Regions from separate parts of the Staphylococcus sp. FSL K6-0223 genome, predicted to be linked through region 3. Evidence: riboswitches for the same ligand, from Rfam matches in the RefSeq annotation. Region 3 holds a riboswitch; each other region holds the start of a gene.
The links. A riboswitch is a leader RNA that binds a small molecule or an ion and turns the genes downstream of it on or off. The one in region 3 is predicted to bind S-adenosylmethionine.
Positions count from the first base shown of each region.

Region 1 (3,217 bases), on a different contig from region 3:
ATAGTAGCTATTGTCAAAAGTTAAACAACAAATCAAAACAGAAATTAATCTTAAATAAAGAACGAAACATAACGAAAATATATATTTCAATTTTGGAGGAATTATTTATTATGAAAAAGACAGTAATCGCTTCGTCATTAGCAGTAACTTTAGGTTTAACAGGATATGCTTTAACAAACGATCACAGTGCACATGCATCAGAACAAACAACTAACTATTCTCATTTAGCTGACTTAGCTCAAAATAACCCATCTGAATTAAATGCTCACCCAGTACAAGCTGGTGCATATAACATTTCATTCGTAAAAGACGGTTTCAAATATAACTTTACTTCAAATGGTAACACTTGGTCTTGGAACTATACTTACACTGGTGGTGCTGACACAGCTCAATCAACTACTGACTACACTGAGTCTTATAATCAAGCTTCAACTCAATCAGTAAGTTCAAATAATCAAGCTAGCACTTCAAATGTAAAAGCTGTTTCAGCTCCAGTACAAAGAACGTCTAGCTACAATAACTACAGTGCTCGTACAACTTCATACTCAGCACCAAAAACAACTTCATACTCAACTGCTTCAACTGGTGGATCAGTTAAAGCTCAATTCTTAGCTAACGGTGGTACTGAAGCTGCTTGGAATGCTATCGTAATGCCTGAATCAGGTGGTAATCCAAATGCTGTTAACCCAATTGGTTACAGAGGTTTAGGTCAAACTAAAGAAGCATGGGGTACTGGTTCAGTAGCTACACAAACTCAAGGTATGGCTAACTATGCTAAATCACGTTATGGTTCATGGGACGCAGCAATTGCTTTCCGCCAAGGTCACGGTTGGTGGTAAGATTTAAGTAGATAACTGGATAGGACATCGAGTTATCAAAAAAGGAGGACGACAATGTCGTTCTCCTTTTTTATTTTTTAATATAATATTTTTAATTTCTTGCTTAATACATATAAAGATAGATAAAATGGATTATTCATGTTCTGCATTTTTAATTTATGCAGGAGTAAACAGAGATTTGAAAGATAAAGTTCATTTGCATAATGTGATTTTTGCTGAAAATTTTAGAGGGAATATTGACGATATCTTTGAAGGAAGATTGCCGAAAGACCCTTCTATATATCTTTATTTCCCCTCCGTTGAAGATGAGGAATTGGCTCCTGAAGGAAAAACAAGTATGTACATTTTAATGCCAGTACCTGAGCTTAAAACAGGTCAAATCGATTGGAACAATCCAGCCATAATTGAACAGGTTAAAAATGAAATTTACAAAAAAACAGAAACAATTGAATCACTTAAAGGATTACGTAACGATATCGTATCCGAAACTATTTTTACACCCTTAGATTTTGAAACACATTATAATGCTAAATTCGGTACAGCCTTTGGATTAATGCCTACTTTAGCACAAAGTAATTATTACCGTCCGCCTAACGTGTCCCGTGATTATAAAGATTTATATTTTGCAGGCGCAAGTACACATCCAGGCGCAGGCGTACCCATTGTATTAACAAGTGCTAAAATAACAGCAGAGGCTATGTTAGAAGATATAAAAAATATGAAATAGAATAAATAAATCTGAAAATTGACAATTATCAGTGTAATGTTAAAATAAGACTTAATACGTAAGAACTTATCGAGAGAAGTGAAGGGATTTGGCCCAATGAAACTTCAGCAACAGGCTTCATAAATATAAAGTACTGTGCTAACTCCAAGAGGATAATAAATAACCTCAAAGATAAGTGACATATATCTCATGAAGCTATATGCCACACAAAAGTGGTATATAGCTTTTTATTTAAGGAGGAATAACATGGTTATTTCAAAAAGATTAGCAGCCATTCCTGATAGCTATTTTGGAAAAACGATGGGACGTAAAGTAGAACATGGCCCTTTACCACTTATTAATATGGCAGTAGGCATTCCCGATGGTGAAACACCAGAAGGTATTATTGAGCATTTTTCTGAAGCGATTCGGATTCCTGAAAATCAAAAATATGGTGCCTTTCATGGTAAAGAATCATTTAAAGAGGCCATTGTTAATTTTTATCAACGTCAGTACAATGTGACATTAGATAAAGAAGATGAAGTATGTATTTTATATGGTACAAAAAATGGACTAGTAGCTTTACCTACATGTGTTGTTAATCCTGGAGAAAATGTGCTACTTCCGGATCCTGGATATACAGATTATTTAGCAGGAGTGATGCTCGCAGATGCCAATCCGGTTCCATTAAATTTAGATCCTCCAGATTATTTGCCAAATTGGGATAATGTAGATAAGAGAGTACTAGACAACACAACGCTTGTTTATTTAACATATCCCAATAATCCAACAGGATCAACGGCTACAAAAGAAGTATTTGATGAAGCAATTGAACGATTCAAAGGTACAAATACAAAAATTGTGCACGACTTTGCTTATAGTGCTTTTGGCTTTGATGCTAAAAATCCAAGCATACTTGCTTCAGAACACGGTAAAGATGTCGCTATTGAAATTTTCTCACTTTCAAAAGGATATAATATGTCAGGTTTCCGAGTGGGTTTTGCAGTAGGAAATAAAGACATGATTCAAGCATTAAAGAAATATCAAACGCATACAAATGCTGGAATGTTTGGTGCGTTACAAGATGCAGCGACGTATGCACTTAATCATTATGATGAATTTTTAGAAGAACAGAATGAAACATTTAAACGGCGTCGAGATAAGTTTGAAGCAAAATTAAGTGAAGCCCATCTACCATTTGTGCATTCTAAAGGCGGTATCTATTCATGGTTACGTACACCTCCAGGTTATGATAGTGAAACCTTTGAACAATATTTATTAAAAGAGAAATCTATTTTAGTTGCTCCAGGTATACCATTTGGTGAAAATGGAAAACATTACGTGCGTATCTCACTTGCATTAGATGATAAATGGTTAGAAGAAGCAGCTAGTAGGTTAATTGACCTAGCTGATATGTATAAAGCAAAGCATAGTTAAAAAATTATGAAGGAAGAGGATCAATATATGACCAAAATTAAAATTATGAGTGTAAGAGATGAAGATATACCATATATTAACGAGTGGGCGAAACAAAACAATGTTGATGTTGATTTAACCAAAGAAATGTTAACAGAGACAACAGTTGATACTGTAAAAGGATTTGATGGTCTATCGTTATCTCAACAACATCCAATTACAGAAGAGATTTTTGCGAAATTGAAACAATATGGAA
Region 1 covers NZ_JBBOYX010000001.1:367,871-371,087, forward strand. Annotated here, with positions in the region: gene MHI13_RS01720 (hypothetical protein) at 111-839, shown strand; partial or broken gene MHI13_RS01725 (phytoene desaturase family protein) at 955-1,566, shown strand; SAM riboswitch class I at 1,630-1,744, shown strand; gene MHI13_RS01730 (aminotransferase class I/II-fold pyridoxal phosphate-dependent enzyme) at 1,813-2,982, shown strand; gene MHI13_RS01735 (D-lactate dehydrogenase) at 3,010-3,217, shown strand, end outside.
Region 1: another riboswitch for S-adenosylmethionine. It lies ahead of MHI13_RS01730 (aminotransferase class I/II-fold pyridoxal phosphate-dependent enzyme); the one in region 3 lies ahead of MHI13_RS19210 (Na+/H+ antiporter NhaC family protein).

Region 2 (3,217 bases), on a different contig from region 3:
ATGACGATAAGCCTCAGGATCATTCCAAGCATGGATTGGATTTAAAATAGTCTTAGGCACATCTTCCATTTCAGTTGGTATACTTAAACCAAATATTTCATCTTTAGTAAATGTAGCTTGTTTTAGCTTGCCAGAAATAGCTTGATCTACCATATAACGTGTATAATATAAGCTGATACGACGTCCAACACCATATTTTCCACCAGTCCATCCTGTATTTACTAGATATACATCAACATCATGGTCATCAATTAACTTACCAAGTAAATTCGCATATTTAGTAGGATGCAAAGGTAAAAATGGAGCGCCAAAGCATGTTGAAAATGATGGTTCAGGTTCTGTCACGCCACGTTCTGTGCCAGCTAATTTTGACGTAAAACCACTTAAGAAATGATACATTGCCTGAGATTTAGATAATTTAGAAATAGGTGGAAGTACACCAAATGCATCTGCAGTTAAGAAGATAATTGTATTAGGGTGTGCAGCTTTAGAAGGTAATACGATATTATCGATATGATGAATTGGATAAGCAGCACGTGTGTTTTCTGTGTTCGTATTATCATCAAAATCAACATGGCCACGTTCATTAACAATTGTATTTTCAAGAATAGTACCATATTGAATGGCATTATAAATTTGAGGTTCTTTTTCTTTAGATAAGTGGATAGCTTTTGCATAGCAACCACCTTCAATGTTAAAAATACCATTTTTATTCCAGCCATGTTCATCATCGCCAATTAATTTGCGAGTTGGCGTCGCTGATAATGTTGTTTTTCCTGTACCAGATAATCCAAAGAATAGAGCAACATCACCTTTTTCTCCAACATTGGCAGAACAATGCATACTCATAATATCTTGCATAGGTAATAAGTAGTTCATCACTGAAAAGATACCTTTTTTCATTTCTCCAGCGTATTCAGTACCACCAATTAAAATCACTTTATATTTAAATGAAACAATAATAAATGTTTCAGAATGAGTACCGTCAACATCTGGATTGGCTTTAAAATGAGGGGCAGAAACGATAGTGAAATTTGGCTTAATATGACTTGCTTCCTCAATAGATTCAGGTCGGATAAACATGTTTTGTGCAAATAAATTATGCCATGCAAGCTCATTGATAATTTTTAATTTTAATTGTGAGTCTTTATCACTTCCGGCATAACCGTTAAAAACGTATAATTCATCTTTTTGATCTAAATAATCTAATACTTTGTTGTATAATTTTAAAAACACGTCTTCATCTATAGGTTGATTAATGTCTCCCCAATCAATATTGTCTCGATATGAAGGTTCGTTAACGATAAATTTATCTTTTGGTGAACGACCAGTATATTTACCTGTACTCATATTAATTGCGCCAAGTTCAGTAAGTTCACCTTCATTATTATTTAAAATCTTGTAATAAAGCTGAGTAGTAGAAAGTTGAAATAAAGTCGTTTCCTTCTCTAATAAGTGTTTGATTTTAGGTGTTTCACTGTATGTATCTATTGACATACAACATCCCTCCAAATATCTATCCATTTATATGTGTAAGCCCTTACATTAAAAAGTATAACATAATAATTTAATTATTCCATTGTAAATAAAAGAACATTTAAAAATCAAAATTGACAATTTTAAAGTATTTATGTAGTATAGGTCTTAACGGATTCTCTTATCCTGAGTGGTGGAGGGACATGGACCCAATGAAACCCAGCAACCTCTTTTTTTAAAAGAAAGGTGCCAAACCGTTTGCAGACGCAATATTTGTCTGAACGATAAGAGCGAATGGACGTTTAAGAGCCTTCTCTCTATCTAGGTAGTTGAGAAGGCTCTTTTATTTTAAGCTCATTGTCAAAAGAGAATTTTCGTAAATATAGTTAAAAAAAGGAGCAAATCATGACTTATAATAAACGTTTATTTACATCAGAGTCAGTGACAGAAGGGCATCCAGATAAAATCGCCGATCAAGTATCTGATGCGATTTTAGATGAAATTTTAAAAGATGATCCTAATGCACGTGTCGCTTGTGAAACAACAGTAACAACAGGTATGGCTTTAATTTCTGGTGAAATTTCAACGTCTACATATGTAGATATTCCTAAAGTAGTACGAGAAACAATCAAAAATATTGGTTATACAAGAGCTAAATATGGTTACGATTATCAAACAATGGCTGTTTTAACAGCTATTGATGAACAATCACCTGATATTGCCCAAGGTGTAGATAAAGCACTTGAGTATCGCAATGATATATCTGAAGAAGAAATTGAAGCAACAGGTGCCGGAGACCAAGGATTAATGTTTGGTTATGCAACAAATGAAACCGAAACATATATGCCGCTTCCAATCTTTTTATCACATCAACTAGCGAAACGCTTATCAGATGTGCGTAAAGACGGTACCTTAGGTTATTTACGTCCAGATGGTAAAGTTCAAGTAACAGTAGAATACGATGAAAATGATAAACCTAAACGTATTGACACGATTGTGGTATCTTCTCAACATGCTGAAGACATTGAATTAGAACAAATCCAAAAAGATATTAAAGAGCATGTCATTTATCCGACTGTGCCTGAAGGTTTAATTGATGATGAAACTAAATTCTTTATTAATCCAACTGGTCGATTTGTTATTGGGGGTCCTCAAGGAGATGCTGGTTTAACTGGAAGAAAAATTATTGTAGATACATATGGTGGTTATGCTCGTCATGGAGGTGGCTGTTTCAGTGGTAAAGATCCTACAAAAGTAGATCGCTCTGCGGCATATGCAGCGAGATATGTTGCAAAAAATATTGTAGCAGCTGGATTAGCTGAGCAATGTGAAGTGCAATTAGCTTATGCAATTGGTGTAGCAGAACCTGTATCTATTGCTATTGATACATTTAAAACAGGTAAAGTTTCTGAAGGACAATTAGTTGAAGCGGTAAGAAAACATTTTGATTTAAGACCAGCAGGTATCATTAAAATGCTTGACTTAAAACATCCTATTTACAAACAAACAGCTGCATACGGACATTTTGGTCGTACTGATGTATTGTTACCATGGGAAAAATTAGATAAAGTGAATGTCCTAAAAGATGCCGTTCAAAAATAACATAGGATATATAGCAGTTAATTAGGTTAAACCTCGAAATTATCGTCTATTTCTATTATAATAGATAGATATTGACAGTTTAAAAGGAGCGTTATCTAATGAATTCATTTGGACCGGTTGAGATTGGTTTAATTGCAGC
Region 2 covers NZ_JBBOYX010000001.1:965,080-968,296, forward strand. Annotated here, with positions in the region: gene pckA (phosphoenolpyruvate carboxykinase (ATP)) at 1-1,497, opposite strand, end outside; SAM riboswitch class I at 1,655-1,767, shown strand; gene metK (methionine adenosyltransferase) at 1,882-3,078, shown strand; gene MHI13_RS04920 (NERD domain-containing protein) at 3,177-3,217, shown strand, end outside.
Region 2: another riboswitch for S-adenosylmethionine. It lies ahead of metK (methionine adenosyltransferase); the one in region 3 lies ahead of MHI13_RS19210 (Na+/H+ antiporter NhaC family protein).

Region 3 (3,217 bases):
TTTCACGTTCAAAGAATTCTACTTCTATGACATCCTCTTCGGCGCTTAAACCAGGCATACCTATTGTCATTTTAATGTATTCATCCATTACAAGCTCTTCGTATTTACCTTCGATAACATTTTGCTTCCCATTTCTACTATCTACTATACGATATGTACCGCCTTCTTGGACATCCGCTTCAAAAGTCTTATTTGTACGTGGTGTTGTCATGAACCATTGTTTAAGAATCTCCACTTTTGTCCATGCTTCATAAACAACTTCTGGAGTAAATTTTAGTAAACGTTCGATGTCGATTTCTACGTGTTCATTCTCTACATTATATTTTGCCACTCTCTTTCACCTACTTTCACTCTTATTTCTATTTTAACGTATTTAAGCTATGTCACAAACTCTGAAAGCTCTGAAAAAGTTAAAAGGAAGCTAAAATCTAATTGAGTAGCTTCCTTTTAATTTATATTTATTTTTGAGGTTTATCTTTTAAACGAGGGACTCTCAAAATAATAGCCACTAAACCACAGATTCCTAATAAAATTGGATAGATACTATATGGAACAAGTAAGAATGGAGAAATACCAGCAACACCAGCTGCTGAAATAACTTGAGGACTATATGGGAGTAACCCTTGGAAACATCCTCCGAATATATCTAATATACTAGCTGACTTACGCGGATCGACATCATACTCATCAGCAATATTCTTGGCTAAAGGTCCTGCCATAATAATAGAAATTGTATTATTAGCAGTAGATATATCCGCGGCACTTACTAAACTGGCAATACCTAATTCTGCACCGCGTTTAGATTTAACTCTAGCACGTACAAACTGTAGTAACCAATCTATGCCACCATTATGTTGAATGATACCTACAAGGCCACCAATCAGTAATGCTATCATTGCAATATCTTCCATTCCAATTATACCTTTAGATACGGCACTGAGAAGTCCTTTCCAACCAAAGGAACCATCAATCAATCCTATTAAACCTGCTAAGGCTGTGCCACCAATGAGTACAATGATGACGTTTACCCCTACAAGTGCGAGTATCAGTACTAATAAATATGGAATAACTTTAATTAAGTTATAATCATAACTTTTGGCATGATCGATTGAAATACCATTCGTTAAGAAAAATAAAATTATAATCGTTAAAATAGCACCTGGTAAAACGATTTTAAAATTAACTCTAAACTTGTCATTCATCTTAGTCTTTTGAGTTCTTACTGCAGCAATGGTAGTGTCCGAAATCATTGACAGATTATCACCAAACATTGCACCACCGACTACCGTAGCCATAGCTAAAGCTGCGGGCACATGTGTTGCTTGTGCGAATCCAAATCCTACTGGGGCTATCGCTGCAACAGTCCCAACTGATGTCCCCATCGAAATAGACACGAACATACAAATAACAAATAGGCCTACAATGATTAAATTTTGAGGAATCAATGATAAACCTAAATTAACAGTTGATGTAACACCACCCATTTTTTCAGCAGTAGTTGAAAACGCACCTGCCAAGATAAAAATTAACATCATCAAGATAATGTTCGAATGTCCAGCACCTTTAGTAAATACTTCTACCTTCTTGGCAAAAGATTCTTTTCTATTCATAAGTAAGGCAACGATTACTGTAATTGTAATTGCAACATTTAAAGGCATAGTTGTAAAATCTCCTGAAATAATTCCTACACCTAAAAAGAGTAATACAAATAGGAGTAATGGGAGCAGGGCCCACGCGTTACCTTTCTTTACTTTCTCCATAAATTTGACCTACTTTCCATAAAAATAGGAGCGAAACAGAAATTTCATTCTCAATGAATCATTTCTTCATTCCGCTCCGGCAAGTGACTTTATTTGTAAACTAACCCAAGTGTGTATCAATAGAGTCAACTCATGCCAACAAGTGATTAAAAGATATGTTATTTCACCATTTATACTCTGTTGGCATAGCATTTCAGCTTATCTTCTAACCTTAGCGGTTACTGGAATTGGCACATGATAAAATGTTGCCGAAGCTTCCTAGGGCCAGTCCCTCCACTTCTCTCGATAAGTTATTCGAATTGTGTCTAACGTTACAAGATAATTATAGACACGTCAATACATAAAGTTTATTGTATTTTAAAATTATTCTTCAATCTGTGTAGTGAAAAATTTCTCATAAATCGTGATTGCTAAAGCAACAACAATTAATAATACAATAGCTACACCAAAAACAATCCACCATTTCAAATAAAGACTTATAAATATGAGTAAAATGCTTATAATTGTTAAACATAAAGATACCCTTTTGAAAATTTTTTCAGTTCTAACCGATACAATTTTATATTCACTCATTTCGTCGCCATGAAGAAATTTACCATTTTTTGCTTCACTAATTTTAAGCTTCACTTCAAGGACGTAAGCAATACTTCCAGAACAAATAATGATTAGTAGCATCGTAACATTTGAAAAAGGTTGTGTAATAATCCAACTGAACATTCCAAAATAAGCAAGTGCAGAAACAATTGCTAAAATATAATCAATCATAGGATTAAACCAAGTTATACCTTTTTTTACATTCTCGTTAACTAAATAAACATTAACTGCAGAAATATATGTACAAATAATCACAGCTATAGCTAATATTACTATTAGATTATGATGGCACAATATTAGTGACGGTAAAGCTAAAGCAATTAAGATATTAGGTAACCATCTGATTAAAAAATTCTTCATTTTATAATCACCTTTATTCTATATTTCACCAATCACATACATCTTACATGAAAGCTTCAACTATTATCAAATCACCATTTAATATGGTGCAAACTTTCTACTCTCACACTAAAAAATGGGAACTCAGTCGAGTCCCCATCACCTTAAAATAATCAATATATAATTTGTCTATTAAAAGTAAATCAATTGTTAGTCGATTTGCGTACCACCTGTTACACCAAAGACTTGGCCAGTAGTATAACTTGAATCTTCTGAAGCAAGTAAAACGTAAGTACCTGATAATTCAACTGGTTGACCGGCACGACCCAGTGGCGTTTGTTGTCCAAATGTAGGAATTGCACTTTGAGGTTGACCTCCAGTAATTTGAAGCGGTGACCAGAATGGCCCAGGAGCAACACAATTCACTCGAATACCTTTCGCACCAAGTTCTTCAGAGAAACTTTTCGTTAATGAAATAATTGCTGCTTTAGAAGCTGCGTAATCATGTAAAATTGGACTCGGAT
Region 3 covers NZ_JBBOYX010000003.1:381,709-384,925, forward strand. Annotated here, with positions in the region: gene MHI13_RS19205 (SRPBCC family protein) at 1-331, opposite strand, end outside; gene MHI13_RS19210 (Na+/H+ antiporter NhaC family protein) at 459-1,760, opposite strand; SAM riboswitch class I at 1,956-2,052, opposite strand; gene MHI13_RS19215 (hypothetical protein) at 2,124-2,714, opposite strand; gene MHI13_RS19220 (SDR family oxidoreductase) at 2,904-3,217, opposite strand, start outside.

Region 4 (3,217 bases), on a different contig from region 3:
ACGACCCAATCGTTGTAGGTTTGGATTACCTCCACTATTAGATAATGCCTCTGTAGCAATTTGTTTAGCATTTTCTTTAGTCACTAAGTTAGCAGTATGTGCTTCTACAGATTGAGTCGTTGTAAGTAGCATTGTACTTGTTAAAAGTGTAGATGCAACGAAAGATACTTTCTTCATAATGAAAACCCCATTTCATTCATGATCAATTACAACTAGAGTGTAGCATTTGAATAGATCAGAAACAGGGATTTTAAAAAAAACATAATAAATCTTTAACTTAACTTAAAGAATAAATAATTTGTAAACATTAAATCAATATTTATCACATGATTTATATAGGACATTAATACTTCTTTTTAGAAAAATATGGAATGGAACAAGCCATTAAAATCATAAAAATAATATGAGCAATCATCCATAAACCGTATTCATTCCAGCTAAAGTGAAAGAATGAACGCTTTGCCATAACGACGAGTGACGGATAAAGAGAGCCAAAAACAATCATTAATAAGACATAACTTATTTTATATAATGGTTTAAAGACGTGATAAATAAGTAAGAAAATAAAATATATTAACCATCCTATAAAAACATGAATGGCTAGTTCTAATAATAACGGCGTTTTGCTTGGATCAATTAAGAAATCGATGTTAATTAACAATAAAGTAAGATGAGTCGATTGAACTATGCCATCCATGATAGTCATTGTAATTAATAAGATAATACTTATAACTAAAGCACTAAGACAATGATAAAAATAACGGATCATAATTTTCCTTCCTTCTTATATACATACTATAAGAATATTCCCTGAAATATTAGATTTAACACTTTTTAAATTTTTAGAATATTGAAAAAACATGTTGACCAAAGTTTAAATCAATGATAAGTTATTAATAATTCAATAATCTATTAACTCTTATCAAGAGTGGTGGAGGGATGTGCCCTACGAAACCCAGCAACCGTCATTGTATGACATGGTGCTAATTCACATAAAGTTAATCATACTTTAGAAGATGAGAGAAAGTGTGTCGATGCTTTCTCTTAATAGTTGAAAGTATTTTTTTATGTCTTTACATATCTAGTAAGAGGAAATGAGAATTGAAAATTTATAAAAAGGTGTCAATACATATGAAAAAATTAATAGGTATGATCAGTATTTTGTTAGTAACGATAACGCTAGCAGCTTGTGGAAATCAGAAAGAAGATAATAAAAAAATTACCGTAGCAGCGTCGCCAGCACCTCATGGTGATGTGTTAAAAAAAGCTAAGGAAGAAATGAAGAAAAAAGGATATGATTTAGAAGTCAAAGAAGTTAATGATTATAAGGTGCCTAATAAATTATTAGATAAAGGTGATGTTGATGCGAACTTCTTCCAACATGTCCCATATTTGAATGCTGAAAAGAAAAGTCATGGTTATAAAATTGAAGAATTAGGTAAAGTGTTTACGACGCCTATGGGTGTATATAGTAAAAAATATAAAAATTTAAAAGACATTCCAGATGGATCGACGATTTACGTTTCTAATAATCCTGCAGAAGAAGGACGTTTTTTATCTTTCTTTGTTAATGAAGGATTAATTAAATTAAAAAAAGGCGTTAAAATTGAAAATGCAAAATTTGAGGATATTGCTGAAAATAAAAAACACTTGAAATTTAACCATCAACAAGGTGCAGAGTTTTTACCAAAAACATATAAGAATGGTGAAGGAGCTGCAGTCATTATAAATTCAAACTATGCGCTTGATAATGGTTTAAAACCGTCTAAAGATGCTATTGTTATGGAAGGTAAATCATCACCATTTGCGAATACGATTGCCGTGCAAGAAGGTCATAAAAATGATGAAAAATTCCAAACATTATTAAAAGTTATGCAATCTAAAGAAATCAAAGCGTATATTAAAAAAGAATATGGCGATGATGTTATTCCATACGAAAACAAATAAGTCATAAAAGGTCTCTATTAGAGGCCTTTTATGATTTATATTTATCATTGTTTAAAAGATAGAAACAATATATTTTAATTTTTCTGAAAATATTTACAAATCTGACAATTATTAGTAAGATATTGATTATTATCACAAGAATTGAAGTCAATAAAGAAAGTTAGATATAAGTTGTTGATACTTTGGGAGAGGATGAGTCAATTTGAGTAAAGCAGAGGATATGATAAAAGAAGAGAGCAAGTATTTTGCTACTTCAGGACGTATAAAATATTATCCATTAGTGATTGATCATGGATATGGAGCAACTTTAGTAGATATAGATGGAAAAGAATACATCGATTTGTTAGCTAGTGCAAGCTCACAAAATGTGGGTCATGCACCACAACAGGTAGCAGAGGCGATTAAAAAGCAAGTAGATAAATTTATTCATTATACCCCCGCATATATGTATCACGAGCCTTTAGTGAAACTGTCTAAAAAGTTATGCGATATTGCGCCAGGTGATTATGAAAAACGTGTCACATTTGGTTTGAGTGGTTCGGATGCGAATGATGGTATTATCAAATTTGCACGTGCTTATACGGGACGACCCTATATTATCAGCTTTACAAATGCTTATCATGGCTCTACATTTGGAGCGTTATCAATGTCGGCTATCAGTTTAAATATGCGTAAACATTATGGCCCTTTATTAAATGGTTTTTATCATATTCCATTTCCAGATAAATACAGAGGGATGTTTGAACAATCTAAATCAAACACTGTTGAAGAATATTTAGCGCCATTGAAAGAGATGTTTGCTAAATATGTTCCAGCTGAGGAAGTAGCTTGTATTGTGTTAGAAACGATTCAAGGAGATGGTGGACTATTAGAACCAGTAGAAGGCTATTTTGAAGCACTTGAAGCGTTATGTCGAGAATACGGTATTTTAATTGCTGTTGATGATATCCAACAAGGATTAGGTCGTACAGGTTCTTGGAGCTCTGTGGACCACTTTAACTTTACACCAGACCTCATTACATTTGGTAAATCATTAGCAGGTGGATTACCAATGTCAGCGATTGTGGGTCGAAAAGAAATTATTGAAAGTCTTGAAGCACCAGCACATCTATTTACGACAGGGGCAAATCCAGTAAGTTGTGAAGCGGCTCTTGCTACGATTGAAATGATAGAAAACGACGACTTACTAACAGCTAGTTCTGAAAAAGGAAACTACGTGCGTCAACGTATGAATCAATGGGTAGATCAATACGATTACGTAGGAGATGTG
Region 4 covers NZ_JBBOYX010000001.1:347,267-350,483, forward strand. Annotated here, with positions in the region: gene MHI13_RS01615 (cell surface protein) at 1-177, opposite strand, end outside; gene MHI13_RS01620 (hypothetical protein) at 344-769, opposite strand; SAM riboswitch class I at 917-1,023, shown strand; gene MHI13_RS01625 (MetQ/NlpA family ABC transporter substrate-binding protein) at 1,132-1,947, shown strand; gene MHI13_RS01630 (aspartate aminotransferase family protein) at 2,150-3,217, shown strand, end outside.
Region 4: another riboswitch for S-adenosylmethionine. It lies ahead of MHI13_RS01625 (MetQ/NlpA family ABC transporter substrate-binding protein); the one in region 3 lies ahead of MHI13_RS19210 (Na+/H+ antiporter NhaC family protein).